Regions from separate parts of the Gemmobacter sp. 24YEA27 genome, predicted to be linked through region 1. Evidence: riboswitches for the same ligand, from Rfam matches in the RefSeq annotation. Region 1 holds a riboswitch; each other region holds the start of a gene.

The links. Region 1 has a riboswitch for cobalamin ahead of QNO18_RS15695 (TonB-dependent receptor). Riboswitches for the same ligand answer to the same signal wherever they lie in the genome.
Region 2: it holds a riboswitch for cobalamin, as region 1 does, so the genes downstream of both, QNO18_RS19710 (ABC transporter substrate-binding protein) here and QNO18_RS15695 (TonB-dependent receptor) in region 1, are expected to answer to the same signal.
Region 3: it holds a riboswitch for cobalamin, as region 1 does, so the genes downstream of both, QNO18_RS23540 (DUF1852 domain-containing protein) here and QNO18_RS15695 (TonB-dependent receptor) in region 1, are expected to answer to the same signal.

What each region holds. Positions count from the first base shown of each region.
Region 1 is NZ_JASJPW010000001.1:3,156,444-3,161,049, forward strand. Features, by position in the region: gene pdxY (pyridoxal kinase) at 24-878, opposite strand; cobalamin riboswitch at 1,128-1,323, shown strand; gene QNO18_RS15695 (TonB-dependent receptor) at 1,433-3,574, shown strand; gene QNO18_RS15700 (hypothetical protein) at 3,585-4,606, shown strand, end outside.
Region 2 is NZ_JASJPW010000002.1:451,643-456,248, reverse strand. Features, by position in the region: gene QNO18_RS19720 (ABC transporter ATP-binding protein) at 1-513, opposite strand, end outside; gene QNO18_RS19715 (iron ABC transporter permease) at 510-1,550, opposite strand; gene QNO18_RS19710 (ABC transporter substrate-binding protein) at 1,561-2,520, opposite strand; cobalamin riboswitch at 2,748-2,951, opposite strand; gene QNO18_RS19705 (proline racemase family protein) at 2,996-4,024, opposite strand; gene QNO18_RS19700 (aconitase X) at 4,033-4,606, opposite strand, start outside.
Region 3 is NZ_JASJPW010000006.1:98,771-103,376, reverse strand. Features, by position in the region: gene istA (IS21 family transposase) at 1-573, shown strand, start outside; partial or broken gene QNO18_RS23545 (IS5 family transposase) at 704-1,262, shown strand; cobalamin riboswitch at 1,384-1,584, shown strand; gene QNO18_RS23540 (DUF1852 domain-containing protein) at 1,741-2,724, shown strand; gene QNO18_RS23535 (methionine synthase) at 2,747-3,775, shown strand; gene QNO18_RS23530 (short-chain fatty acyl-CoA regulator family protein) at 3,819-4,606, opposite strand, start outside.

The sequences.
Region 1 (4,606 bases):
GCGGACGGGCCCGGTACCCGAGGTCAGCGGCGGATCGCCGCCAGCTCTGCCAGGCCCGCCAGAAATTCCGCGCTGCTCAGCATGACCTCCTGCCGTCCGAGCGCCGCCGCCTCCCCCATCGCAATCCCGGTGAGCTTTTGCGCAAAAACAACGGCATCGGCCAGGGAACGACCGCGCCCCAGCCCGGCAATGATCAGCGCCGCGAACAGATCCCCGGTCCCCGACAGCGCCAGCGGCAAATGCGGCGCGGGGTGACGGCTCACGCCGTCCGGCGTGATCACAACGCTTTCAAGACAGCCCTCGGGGCTGTCTTCCAGCACGCATCCGGTCGCAATTACCCGCGCACCAGGCCTCAGGTTCAGCCCCGCCCGCGCCAGCGCCAGATCTTCAGGCCGCGTAATCTTCTGCCCCGACAACAGCGACAGCTCAAACGGGTTCGGCGTGGTCAGATCGGCCAGCGGCAGCAATTCGTCGCGGATCACCGCCACCACCGCTTCGGGCACATAGCGCCCCGGGCCGGCATCGCCGATCACAGGGTCGCAGAGATAGACCAGTCGCGGGTTGATCTCGCGCGCTTTTGCGATGAATTCCGCCGCCAGATGCGCGATCGCGGCCGAACCGATATAGCCCGTCACGATGTAATCGGCCCGTTCGGGCAACCCACGCTCCATCGCGCCCAGAAGCAGATCGGCGAAAAAATCCTCGGGCAGCGCGCGACCGCGCAGGCTCGGGTAATCGGGGGTATTCGAGAACACCACCGTCGGGATCGCCGCCACCTCCAGCCCGGCCGCGCAAAGCGGAAACAGCGCCGCCGAATTGCCGACATGGCCGAACACGACCTGGCTCTGGATCGAAATGACGAAAGGCGGGGTCTGCATGGCTATGTCCTTCCTGCGCAGGATCCCGGTCATGGCCCGGCGCGCGCGGGCAGAGGTTACATCCGCCCGCGCGCAAAAGACCATGGGGTAAACCACGGGGCTTTGGGGAAATTTCTGCAAAGAAATGAAGACGGGGGCCGAACGGCAACCGCCCGCCCCGCCCCTCAGGACAGGCTCCTCACAAGGGGTCCCGGATGCCCCCTTATAACGCGCCCGTGATAACGGGCGTTGACAGACCACCACCCCGGCGGGTAGCGCAGAGGCGACGGTTCCCGCGAGGGAGGAAAGAGGGAACGCAGCAGGGCATCCGCCCGATCTGCGGCTGCCCCCGCAACTGTGAGCGGCGAGGGTTTCGCGATATGCCACTGGGGTTCATGGACCCTGGGAAGGCGCGAAACCCACTGACCCGCGAGCCAGGAGACCTGCCGTCGGCCATATTCACGGGCAGGCGCATCGGGCGGGGGTTCCTGATGGCAAGGATGACATGCGGGTGATTGCCCGTCGGTTCCTTGCAGTCTGCAGTGACGTGCAAAACGCCTTTCGGGGTAAAATTCATGCCGTCCATTTCCCGCCGCACATCTGTGCGGCTTTTGCTGACACTTACCGCTCTCACCCCCATCGCCGCTGCGCCGGCGCTGGCAGAAGAGACCACCATCGGCCTTGGCACCATCTGGCTGCCGGTCGATGACGACGCAGGCCAGGGGCTTGACGCCACCGCGCCCACCGCCAGCCGGCTGGGCGAAAAAATCCGCGACATCCCTGCTGCCGTCGAGGTGATCGGCACCGAAACCATGGCCGAACGCGGTCTTCATTCGATCGCCTCCGCCGTATCGCAGACCGCAACCGGGGTCACCTCGATCGCTGCACCGGGTTATGACAATGCCTTCGCCGCGCGCGGCTTTCAGGGCACGAGCTCGGTGATGATGCTGTTTGACGGCACCAGGCAGTTTCCCGGGCGCGGCAATATCTCTTTCCCGGTCGACAGCTGGCTGATCGAGGAATTCGAGGTCCTGAAAGGCGGCGGCTCGGTGATCCATGGCCATGGCGCGATTGGCGGTTTCGTCAATGCGATGCCCAAACGCCCGTTTGACGGTGCGCCGCGCCATTTGCTGACCGCGCTTGCGGGGTCAGATGGCAGGCTGCGCTTTGGCGCCGACAGTGGCGGCTCGCTCTCGGACACGCTTTCCTACCGCGTCGCGGTGATCGCGGATGGATCTGACGGCTGGATCGACGGTGCGGATGACAGTCTCGGCGCCGTGACCGCCGCGCTGAGCTGGAAGGCGACGCCTGATCTGACCTTCACCCTGTCCGCCGATTACGCAAAGCGCGAGCCGATGGCCTATTATGGCACGCCTTTGCGCAACGGGATCCTCGTCGCGGGGACCGAGGCGCTGAACTACAATGTTGAAGACGCGAAGACCGACTTCACCGATCACTGGCTGCAGCTGAAAACCGAATGGGCGCCGTCGGACGCGGTCCGCGTGTCGGCAGTGCTTTACCGCATCGGCTCTGACCGCAGCTTCCGCAATGCTGAAACCTATGAATGGGATCCGGTGACCGATACGGTATCGGTCGGCGAATTCGTCGCCATCGACCAGGATCAGGATCAGACCGGCTTCCGGCTGGATGCAGGCTTGCGCCATGGGATCGCGGGCTATGACAGCCATACGGTGATCGGCTTTGACCTGAACCGCTCGAAATCCAGCTATGCCAGTGCCTTCAGCTTCGGCTCGGTCACGGTCGATCCGTTCAACCCGCGCCCCGGTCGTTTCCCCACCGGCCTGACCCCGGTGGCGCAATACCGCTCGACCCTAGACCAGCGCGCGATCTTTCTGGAAAACCGCACCGAGCTTGGCAAGGGGCTGGCGCTCAGCCTTGGCCTGCGCCAGGACTGGTTCGATCTGAGCCGCCAGGGTGTCGCAAACCCCGCCACGAGCTTTGACGCCAGCTACAACTCTCCATCAGCGCGGGTCGCGCTCAGCTGGGCGGCGACTGAGACCACGGTGGTTTACGGCCAGCTGGCCTGGTCCACCGACCCGGTGAACGTGCCGCTGATGGATTACGCCGCGAATTTCCGCGATTTCGACCTGACCACGGGGCGACAATTCGAGATCGGGCTGCGCCAGAGCTTTGCCGATGGCCGCGCCGAATGGTCGCTTACCGCCTATGATATCGTGAAGCGCAATGTGCCGGTGCTGGCGCCGGGGTCTTTCACGCTGCAACAGGCCGGGCAGCAATCCTCACGCGGGATCGAGCTGGCAGCCAGCGCCACGGTGACCGACACCCTGCGGCTCAGCGGCAATATCGCCCGCACCAAAGCGCGGTTTGACGATTTCACCTTCTTCGATTTCAACACCTTTTCCTGGGTGGATTATTCGGGGAATGTGCCGATCCTCGTGCCGGAAACCTCGGCCAATCTCTGGGCATCCTGGGATTTCGCCGATGCCTGGACCGCGCATCTGGGTGTGCAATTCGTCGGCAAGGCCTGGTATGATTACGCCAATACCGAGAAACGCGGCAGTTTCTCGCTGATCAATGCCGGGCTTGACTGGCAGGCGGGCGAGACCTCGACCCTGTCATTGCGCGTGACGAACCTCTTCGACAAGAGCTATGCGGCATATCTCTACCCCGAAAAGGGTCAGGTGGTTCTCGGTGCGCCGCGCCGGTTCGAGTTGCAGCTGACTTCGAAGTTCTGAAAGTGCGCCCATGACCGATGCCTCACAAGACGAGACCTTCGCGTTGCTTGCCCGGCTTTTCGGGGCCGAAGGGCATTTGTGGAGCATCGGCACCCTTGCAGGGTTCATGGGGTTTGACCTGACCGGTATCCCGCAAATGATCGGCGGGGCACTGGTGCTGGAAGGTGAGACCGGGCGCGCCCGTCTCACCCCCGGCGCAAAGCTTCTCGCATTCGAGACCCTCAGCAGCGAGCCGAGGGGCTGGAACCACGGGATCGCGCTCTGCGAGGCAGGTGGGCTGCCTCCCCGCCCCCGCGACCGCCACCTTACCGTGGTCGCGGATGACGCGGCCCTGGTCGCCGCAGACCAAGGCGCACCGGCGCTTGATCTGGGGCTGGGCCATGCCGGGCTTCGCTGTTTCTTTCGACCTGCAGCGACGGCCCGCGCCCAGGCTCTGCTGCTGGCCGGCCAGCACTGGAACGATTGCCGCGAGGCGCTGGCCGCGCTTCCGGGTGACTGGATTGCCGAGACGCCTTTTCTGCGCGCCGAGCGGGTGGCGGATGGCGCCTGCCCGATCCATGCGATCCCTTCCGCCGGGATCCGGGGCCTGACCCATGCCGCGACCACGCCGGTACCAGAGGGCTGGCTGCCCTTTGCCCATATCTTCCCGCCGCATCCGGCGCGGGTGCGCCCGGGGCAGCGCCGCCCGTTCGATCCCGATCTCCATGCCGCATTCCAGTCTATCCTCGCGCGCCATGGCCGCCCCGACCTGACGACGCTGAAAGCCGCAACCCGCGCGCGGCTGCAAAGCGGCCTGCCGCCCGAGGCAACCGATGCGCCCGGGCAGAAGCCCGACCGCCACGCCCAGGCCGTCATCCGCGTCACCCTGCGCCAATGGCTCGCCGAGACCGGCGCAGCCCCGCCGAAGCCTGGCTCTCGCGCTATGACCGCCCGCTTCTGGCTGCGGTCCGGAGCCAGACATGACCCCCTTCCCCCCTCTGACGCGGCGCGGGGCACTGGCGCTCGGGTTTCTGCGCTCCTTCCGGCCCTTGC
Region 2 (4,606 bases), on a different contig from region 1:
GATATCAAGATGGTTGGTCGGCTCGTCCAGCAGCATGACCTGCGGGCGCTGCGCCAGCGCCCGGGCGATATGGACGCGCTGACGCTCGCCGCCCGAAAGGGTGGTCCAAGACCGCGTGGCCATGTCTGCCATCCCGACACGCGCCAGCGCCTCGGCGCAGATCGCGGCATCCTGCGCACCAAAAGGCGCCAGCGGCGAGAGCCAGGGCGTGCGGCCCAGCTCTACCGCGTCCTGCACGCGCAGCGCCTCTGTCGTCTGGGCCTGCTGTTCAACAAAGGCGATGCGCCGCGCAATATCGCGCCGGTTCATACGCGACAGGGCCGTGCCGTCCAGGCTGACCGTGCCGCGCGCCCGCGCCGCGATCCCGGCAAAGAGCTTCAGCAGCGTCGATTTCCCGGACCCGTTCGGCCCGATCAGCCCGAGCGTCTCGCCACTGGCAACCTCCAGGGTGATCCCTTCGACAATCGGGCGCCCGCGCGCGGCCCAGCCAAGATCATGCGCCGCGATCTTCATCCGCTCACCCTCCCCCGGATCAGGATCAGCGCGAAGCCGGGCGCGCCCACCAGCGCGGTGACCACCCCGATCGGCACCACCTGGCCCGGGATCAGCATGCGCGAGACCACATCGGCCGCGATCAGGAACACGGCCCCGGTCAGGGCCGCCGCCGGGATCAGCCGGCCGTGGCGCGGGCCGACAAGGAACCGCGCCGCATGCGGGATCACCAGACCGACAAAGCCGATGGAGCCGACAAGGCTTACCATCGTCGCGGTCATCAGGGTCACCGCGCCGATCAGCACGATCTGCACGCGGCGCACCGCGATCCCCAGCGATGAGGCGGCGTCCGAGCCAAAGGAAAACGCATCCAGCGCGCGCGCATGCCAGAGACAGGCAAGAAACCCTGCGACCGCGACCGGCACCGCCAGTGTCACATCGGGCCAGCGCACGCCCGAAAGATTGCCCAAAAGCCAGAACATAATGCCGCGCGCCTGTTCGGCATTGGCCGATTTCGCGATGAAGAAAGAGGTCAGCGCGTTGAAAAGCTGCGATCCGGCAATGCCCGCAAGCACCATCTGTGCAGGGCCGCCGCCCGCCGCGCGGGCCAGGGCCGCAACAAGCCCAAAGGCTAAAGCCGCCCCCAGAAAGGCCCCGCCCGAGATCCCGATGGCCCCGGCGCCGACGCCCATGATCGTCACCGCCACCGCCCCGGTGGATGCCCCCGCCGAGACGCCCAGCAGATAAGGATCGGCCAGCGCGTTTCTGACCAGCGCCTGCAACACTACACCTGCCAGCGCCAGCCCCGCGCCGCATCCGGCAGCGACCAGGGTGCGTGGCACCCGATAGGCCCAGATGATGCCCTGATCGATCGGGTCAACCAGCAGCCCGGCATTCCAGAGATTATTCGCCAGGGCCGCCCAGACTGTCGACCAGGGCAGCGGCGTCTCGCCAAGGATCACCCCCGTCAGAACGGCGATCGCCAGGATAGCCACCCCCGCCATGGCGCGCAAAGCGACATGGGCGGCTAGCGCAACAGGGGTGACCGGGCGTTTCATCTCTGGCAGATCATTTCAGATCAAAGGCCGGCAGCGCCGCCGCCAGCTCTTCCAGCGCCGCGATATTGCGGATCGACGGGTCCATTGCATGGGCGTCGATGATCACGATGCGACCATTCTTCACCGCCTCCATCTGGCTTACCACCGGATCGGACTTCAGGAATTCCAGTTTCTTTTCATGATCATCCGCCTCGAACCGGCGGCGATCCATGCGGGCGATCACGATCACATCGGGATTGGCCCGCGCGATGGTTTCCCAGGACACGACCGGCCATTCCTCGGGGCTTTCGACCACATTCTTCAGCCCCAGAGACGCCATCATCCAGGCCGGAGCACCGCCGTTTCCGGCAACATAGGGGTCGATATCCATCTCGGCCGACGAGAACCAGAACACCGCCGAGGCCTCTTTCAGATCAAGCGCCTTCGCCGCCGCGACCGCCGCCGCCTCGCGCGCTTTCAGGTCAGCGACCACCTCTGTGCCCTTGTCGGTGATGTTGAAAATCGTCGCCAGCTCTTCGATGCCGAGATAGATCCCCGCCATCGTATAGGGTTCCAGCCGGGTGCCGTCCGAGCCTGCGGTATTGTCCTTCCCGATGCAGTCGGACGGCAGGACATAGGCCGGAATGCCGAGATCGGCGAATTGCTCGCGCGTTGCGACGATGCCTTGCGGGCCGACATGCCATTCATATTGCACGGTCACGATCCCCGGGCGTTTGGCGACGACGCTTTCGAATGAAGGGTCATTATCGGCCAGCCGTTCGATGCCGTCGTTCAGCTCTCTGAACTCCGGCAGGACTTCGGTGAACCAGACCGAAGTGCCCGCGACCTTGTCGCCAAGCCCCAGCGTGTAAAGGATCTCGCTCGTCGCCTGGCCGACCGTCACAGCGCTTTCCGGCGCCTTGTCAAAGCTCAGCTCAAGCCCGCAATTCTGCAGCTTGAGCGGATAGCCGGTCTCGGCCAAAGCAGGCATGCCAAAGCAGAGCGCGGCCAGTGAGACGGCCAGTGAGAAACGGGTATTGGGGAAATATCGCATCCGGGATCTCCGTGAGGGATGGGGGATGGAGCGGATGGAGAGCGTGAAAACCGCGACGCACAAAGCTGGCCCGGCGCGGTTGGCGCAGGCTGGCGGCACGGGATGCGGTGGCGCATCTGCGGGTCAAAATCATATCTCGCCTCCCCGGACGCCCCGTCCGGGTCAAGTTGGTTACAGGAGTCGGCAGGTCTCCTGACTGGCGGGTCACTGGGTCTGCGCAGCCTTCCCATGGGCTCTCCCACAGTGGCATTGTCGCGCGGACCCTCGCCGCCTACAGTTGCGGGGGCAGTTCCGGTTCATCCCCCTGTAAAGGCGGATGACGGATTCCCTTTCAATTCCTTGCGGAAACCGACCTGCCCTGAGTATGGGCAAACCCGTCCCGCTTCAATGGCAAAGCATCGCGTTATGCGGATCAGCGCGCGCCCCAGGTGTCCGACAGCCGATACCCGCCGGGCCAGGGGTCAGATGGGTCGAGCATATGCTGATGGATGCCGGTGACCCAGCCACGCCCCGAGATTTCCGGCCGGATCGCCGCCGTGCCCGCCAGATCGGTGGTGCCGAGGATGCGGCCCTGAAACTCCGACCCGATCAGCGAGACGGTGGTCAGACGGTCGGCCTCAGACATCTGGCCACGCGCATGCAGCACCGCCATCCGCGCGGAAAGCGCGGTCCCGGTGGGCGAGCGGTCAACCTTGCCGGGCCGGATCGCCACGGCGGCACCGGCGCGCAGGTCATTGCCCTCGCGCGTGACCTCGCCCGCGAAAAGGCAGAAGGAGTAATGCCTCCAGTCCGGGTTTGTCGGGTGACGGAAACCGAGCTGTTCCGTCCCGGCATCCGAGATTTTCACCCCGAGCTTTGCAATATCATGCGCCTCGTCGGGGGTCAGGCTGAAGCCGAGCGCTTTGGCATCGACAAAGACGAAACTGTCGCCGCCCCAGGCGGTATCGACCGTCAATGTGCCAATGCCCTCGACTTCAAGCTTTGCATCCAGCCGTTCGGCGAAAGAGGGCAGGTTTTCGACAAAGATCCGTTCCGCCTTGCCATTGCGGCATTCGGCGCGGACATGGACCAGACCGCCCGGCGCCTCCAGCACCATGCGCGTTTCCGGCTCGACCATCGGGATGATGCCGCCATCAAGCAAGACCGTCGAGACACAGATCGAATTGGAGCCGGACATCGGTGGCGTATCCTCGGGCTCCATGATGATAAAGGCGGCATCGGCGCGCGGGTCTTTTGGCGGCACGAGCAGGTTCACATGGCGGAAGACGCCGCCGCGCGGCTCGTTCAGTACGAAATTCCTGAGCGTCTGATCTTCGGCGATCCAGCGCGACTGGGCCCAGATCGTGTCACCCGGCGGCGGGCGGACCCCACCCACGATGACATCGCCCACCTCGCCCTCGGCATGGGCGGAAATCACATGGATGGTCTTGATCGAGCGCATATCGGGCCTCAGGAAAGCCAGGGGGGAAGGGTTTTGGCAGCATGGCCGGTGAGGGCAGCGCGGGCGCAGGTCTCAAGACTGTCAAAGCGGATCTGCCGGCCCGAAAGCCCCGGCCCGTAATGGGCATATTTGCCGGAATTGGTCATCAGCGTGCGGGTCGCGGGCGGGAAGACCGGCTCGGAGATCGAGCACCAGCAGAGGTCAGGCAACACCTGCACACTGGCGGCTTCGAGGGTTGCGAGCGTGCCCTCGCCCGCCAGATCGGCAATGATCTGGCGCCCGGCGGTGATGATGGTCGGAACCTGCACCCGCCCACCGTTCAGCGCTTTCGCGAAAGCACGGCATTCTTCGCGCGAGGCATGAGGGCTGCCGATGGCGACAAGGTCGATCGCTTCGCCGCCCTGGTTCAGCTCATCCCAGGCGCGGGCGAAATCGCTGCGTGTGATCCGGACATTGTCGGCATCGGGTGCGATAAGATGCGCCTCGGGCGTGACCCCTTCGACATGCAGCATCGGTGCAGCCGAGGTGGTGCCAAAGGCCGCGCACAGTGCCTGTAACTGCTCGCGGGATGCCGCGCCCACA
Region 3 (4,606 bases), on a different contig from region 1:
GATGGCGTGGTGGTCGGAGAACATGCCCGCGCCTTTGGGTGGGGCCAGACGGTTTATGATCCATGGCACTATGTGCCTGTTCTGGCACGCAAACCTGGCGCATTGCGTAATGGGGCTCCTTTCAAGGACTGGGTGCTTCCACCCGCCATGGCCGCGATCCGGCGCAAGCTGAAGGGCAGCGATGATGGCGACCGGCAGATGGTCCAGATCCTGAGCTGCGTGCCCGATGACGGGCTGCAAGCCGTCGAAGCCGTGGATCAGGGTGTCCATTCCGCGCCTGTCGTCATCAACATTCTCGCCCGACGACGCGACCCGACCCCGCCGCCACTTCTACTGACTCACACCGCGCTGCGCCTGCCCTTCGCGCAATCAGGCGGGCAGCTGCTCTTTCACCTGATCAGCCGCCTTTATGAACGCACATCGATCATCGTCACCACCAACCTTGCCTTCGGTGAATGGCCAACTGTCTTCGGTGACGCCAAAATGACCACGGCACTCCTGGACCGTCTGACCCATCACTGCGAGATCATTGAGACCGGCAACGAGTCATGGCGCTTCAAAAACCGCACTTGACCCCGATCAGGGCCTGACCCGCCTCCACTCTGTGATCAGTTCCGTCGACTCAGGCCCTGATCTCGACGCAGCATAGGGGGGGCAAAATTGGACGCCGATAGGGGGTCAGTTTTGCGCGCCGATTGACACGCCAGACAAGCTCCAGATGGTCGACAGCACTGTGATCCGCGCTCATCATCATGCGGCGGGCGCAAAAGGGGGACTGCTGACAAGAGGCTCCTGGCCGTTCGAGAGCGTCCGGTGGGAAAACGATCCACTGGATCGTTTTCTGGACCACCTTCCACTTCTCGACCAAGATCCATCTCCGCGTCAACGGCGCAGGCCTCCCGATGAGGACCGAGATCACGCCGGGGCAGGATTCCGACTACACCGGCTATGATCTGGTGATGGCTGACAATCTGCCCCAACCGACAGTTCTGGTCGCCGACAGGGGCTATGACTCTGATAAAATTCGGGAAGACATCGAGAGCCGCAACGCCCTGCCCATGATACCGATGCGAAAGAACCGAAGGGTGCGCAAGGCTGTCGACATGACCATCTATACCCTGCGCAACATGGTCGAGCGCTGCTTCAACAAGCTGAAAAACAGCCGCCGCCTTGCAACCCGCTACGACAAAACCGCAGAAAGCTTCCTGGGCTTCGTCGACGTCGCCTGCATCAGGCTCTGGCTCCGCCATTTGTCAACATGACCTAGGGGTGTTTTAAAAAAAATTTCGTCTGCACCTGATTTCTTACACTGCCGGTTTCGCTCATGAATTTCATGAATATAATCTGCTTCTGAAATCGTTGACATTTCCGGGCCCGCAAAGGATTTTATCGATTGATTCAGGTGCCGGGGGAAGCCCCGGTTAAAAGGGAATCTGGTAAGGCCAATGCCAAATCCGGAGCTGCCCCCGCAACTGTGAGCGGCGAGCCCGTCCGAAATGCCACTGGCGCGCATTCTGCGCCGGGAAGGCCGGACAAGGTTACGACCCGCAAGTCAGGAAACCTGCCTGGATTGATCACCTGTTCCGGCCGCGGTGGGCGTGTCGGGAGCGGCCGTTCCGCAAAGGTGACTGCAAAGGCCCGTGTGACATCAGTCGCCCGGGGCCGGCTTCGCGACATCCGTCGCGGAGTGTCTGTGGTTTTCCGGCCTGTCTTTTCAGGCCGCTCAGAAGGCATGTCACAATGACAGAAGGTTTCACTTTCAGAGTTACGAAGATTGGCTTCGACGAGGATTACATTCCGGCCGATAATACGCGCATCACCACCAATTTTGCCAATCTCGCCAGAGGGGCACACCGCCGGGAGAATTTACGAAACACTCTGGCGATGATCACCAACAGATTCAATTCTCTGGCGGGATGGGACAACCCAAAAGGTGACCGGTATTCCGTTGGGGTCGAGATTATATCCGTCGATATGGCTATGGGGAGTGCAGAAACTGCGGGTGTGTTTCCGATTATTGAGATTCTGAAGACAAACATCCTTGATCACAAAAACCGTAAGATCATTGATGGATCTGCGGGGAATAATTTCTCGTCTTATGTGCGGGATTATGATTTCAGTATAGCGCTCCCGGAATATAACAAAGGGAAAGCCGGCTTTGCCGTGCCGGAGGATTTTGGCGACCTGCATGGAAATCTGTTCAGGAGTTTCGTGAAATCTGAGGTCTATCGCCGAAATTTCAGAAAGACACCGGTGATATGTCTCAGCGTATCAAGCAACAGAACCTATATCAGAACCGATATCACCCATCCTATTCTTGGTGCTGAATACAGGCAGGATGAAGCATCTCTGACTGACAGGTATTTCGCAAAAATGGGTATGACGGTTCGCTGTTTCATGCCGCCGGGCGCCGTTGCCCCCCTGGCATTTTATTTCATGGGGGATCTTCTTGATGATTATACAAATCTGGAAATGATCAGCGCCATCAGTACGATGGAGACATTCCAGAAGATCTATCGTCCGGAAATCTACAACGCCAATGCCGCCGCAGGCAGCTGCTATCGCCCAAGCCTGAAACATCAGGATTATTCTCTGACGCGGATTGTCTATGACCGCGAAGAGCGCAGCCGTCTGGCGCTGGAACAGGCCAAATTCGCGGAAGAGCATTTTATCAGGCCGCATCAGGCCAGGCTTTCGCAATGGTCAGCCAGTTTCGCGCTTTGACAGAATATAAAAGGTCCCCACTATGAATAAACTTCTCCCCACTGCCACTGCCGGCAGCCTTCCCAAACCGTCCTGGCTGGCCGAGCCCGAGAAACTCTGGTCGCCCTGGAAACTTGAGGGGGCAACGCTTGCCGAAGGCAGGCAGGATGCGTTGCGCCTCGCGCTGGACGATCAGCAGCAATCCGGCATCGACATTGTCAGCGACGGGGAACAGACCCGTCAGCATTTCGTCACGACTTTCATCGAACATCTTGAAGGCGTTGACTTTCAGAAACGAGAAACCGTCAGAATCCGGGATCGTTATGATGCCAGCGTGCCGACCGTCACCGGTGCCGTGGCGCGCCGTAGACCGGTCTTTGTCGAGGATGCAAAATTCCTGCGGCGGCAGACGAAACAGCCGATCAAATGGGCGCTGCCCGGCCCGATGACCATGATCGACACGCTCTATGATGCGCATTACAAAAGCCGGGAAAAGCTTGCCTGGGAGTTTGCTGCGATCCTGAATCAGGAGGCGCGTGAACTGGAAGCCGCAGGCGTCGATATCATCCAGTTTGACGAGCCCGCCTTCAATGTGTTTTTCGACGAGGTCAATGACTGGGGGATTGCCACACTGGAACGGGCGGTTGAGGACCTGAAATGCCAGACCGCCGTTCATATCTGCTATGGCTACGGCATCAAGGCCAATACGGACTGGAAAAAGACCCTCGGCACCGAATGGCGTCAATATGAAAAGATCTTCCCGAAGCTGCAGGCGTCAAGCATTGATATGATTTCGCTTGAATGCCATAATTCGCATGTGCCGATGGATCTGATTGAACTGATCCGGGGCAAGAAAGTGATGGTTGGGGCCATTGATGTGGCTTCTGAACGGGTTGAGACGCCGGAGGAAGTGGCGAATACGCTGCGCAAGGCGCTGCAATTTGTAGATGCCGAAAACCTTTGCCCCTGTACCAATTGCGGCATGGCACCGCTGCCGCGCCATATCGCAAGGGCAAAATTGCAGGCTCTGGGTGCCGGTGCCGAGATCATCCGCAAAGAGCTGACGGCATAATCATATCACATCACGATGCCGCCGGAGATATGCCGGCGGCATGTTACTCTTCGCCAAAGCGGTAGATCGCGAGGCTTCTTTCGCGTTCATTCACCGCAAGCGGCCGGTTGATCGGTGCATGCGCACGGGCGGCGCAGTCGCGGCGCTCGCAAAGATAGCAGTTCAGCCCGATTTCAACCGGTTTCGATCTGACAAGGTCGATTCCATCCGCATAGATCAGGCGCGGCGCATAGGCGGTGTCGCAGCCAAGCCCGATCGCAAGCCGCTGCGCCGGTTGCCCCTGCATACCGCCTGCGCGGGTCACGGTGCGCGCAACCGAAAAATAGCTCGCGCCTTCGGGCATGCGGATCAGCTGTGTCTGTACCTGATCGGGCGTCTCGAAAGCGCCGTGGATGTTCCAGAGCGGGCAGGTGCCACCAAAGCGTGAGAAGGGAAACCGCCCCGCCGAAAAGCGTTTCGAGATGTTCCCGGCGCGATCCACCCGCACGAAGAAGAACGGGATGCCCCGCGCACCCTCGCGTTGCAGCGTGGACATGCGATGTGCGGTCTGCTCGAAACTGGTGCCAAAGCGGTGGGACAGCAACTCGACATCGTAGCGCGTGGTTTCACAGGCGCCGAGGAAACGCGCATAGGGCATCACCAGGGCTGCGGCGAAGTAATTGGCAAGGCTGACGCGCATCAGGGTGAAAGCAGATGGCTCCGTCAGCCCGGCCTCATCAACGAGCCGCGCGATCAGCGGTTCCTGCTCAAGGCGCGCCAGCAGAACGCCGATCTGAAAGCGCCGGCTCGACTGGCGCAACAGCTCAGAGAGCATCAGCTCCTTACGATGCA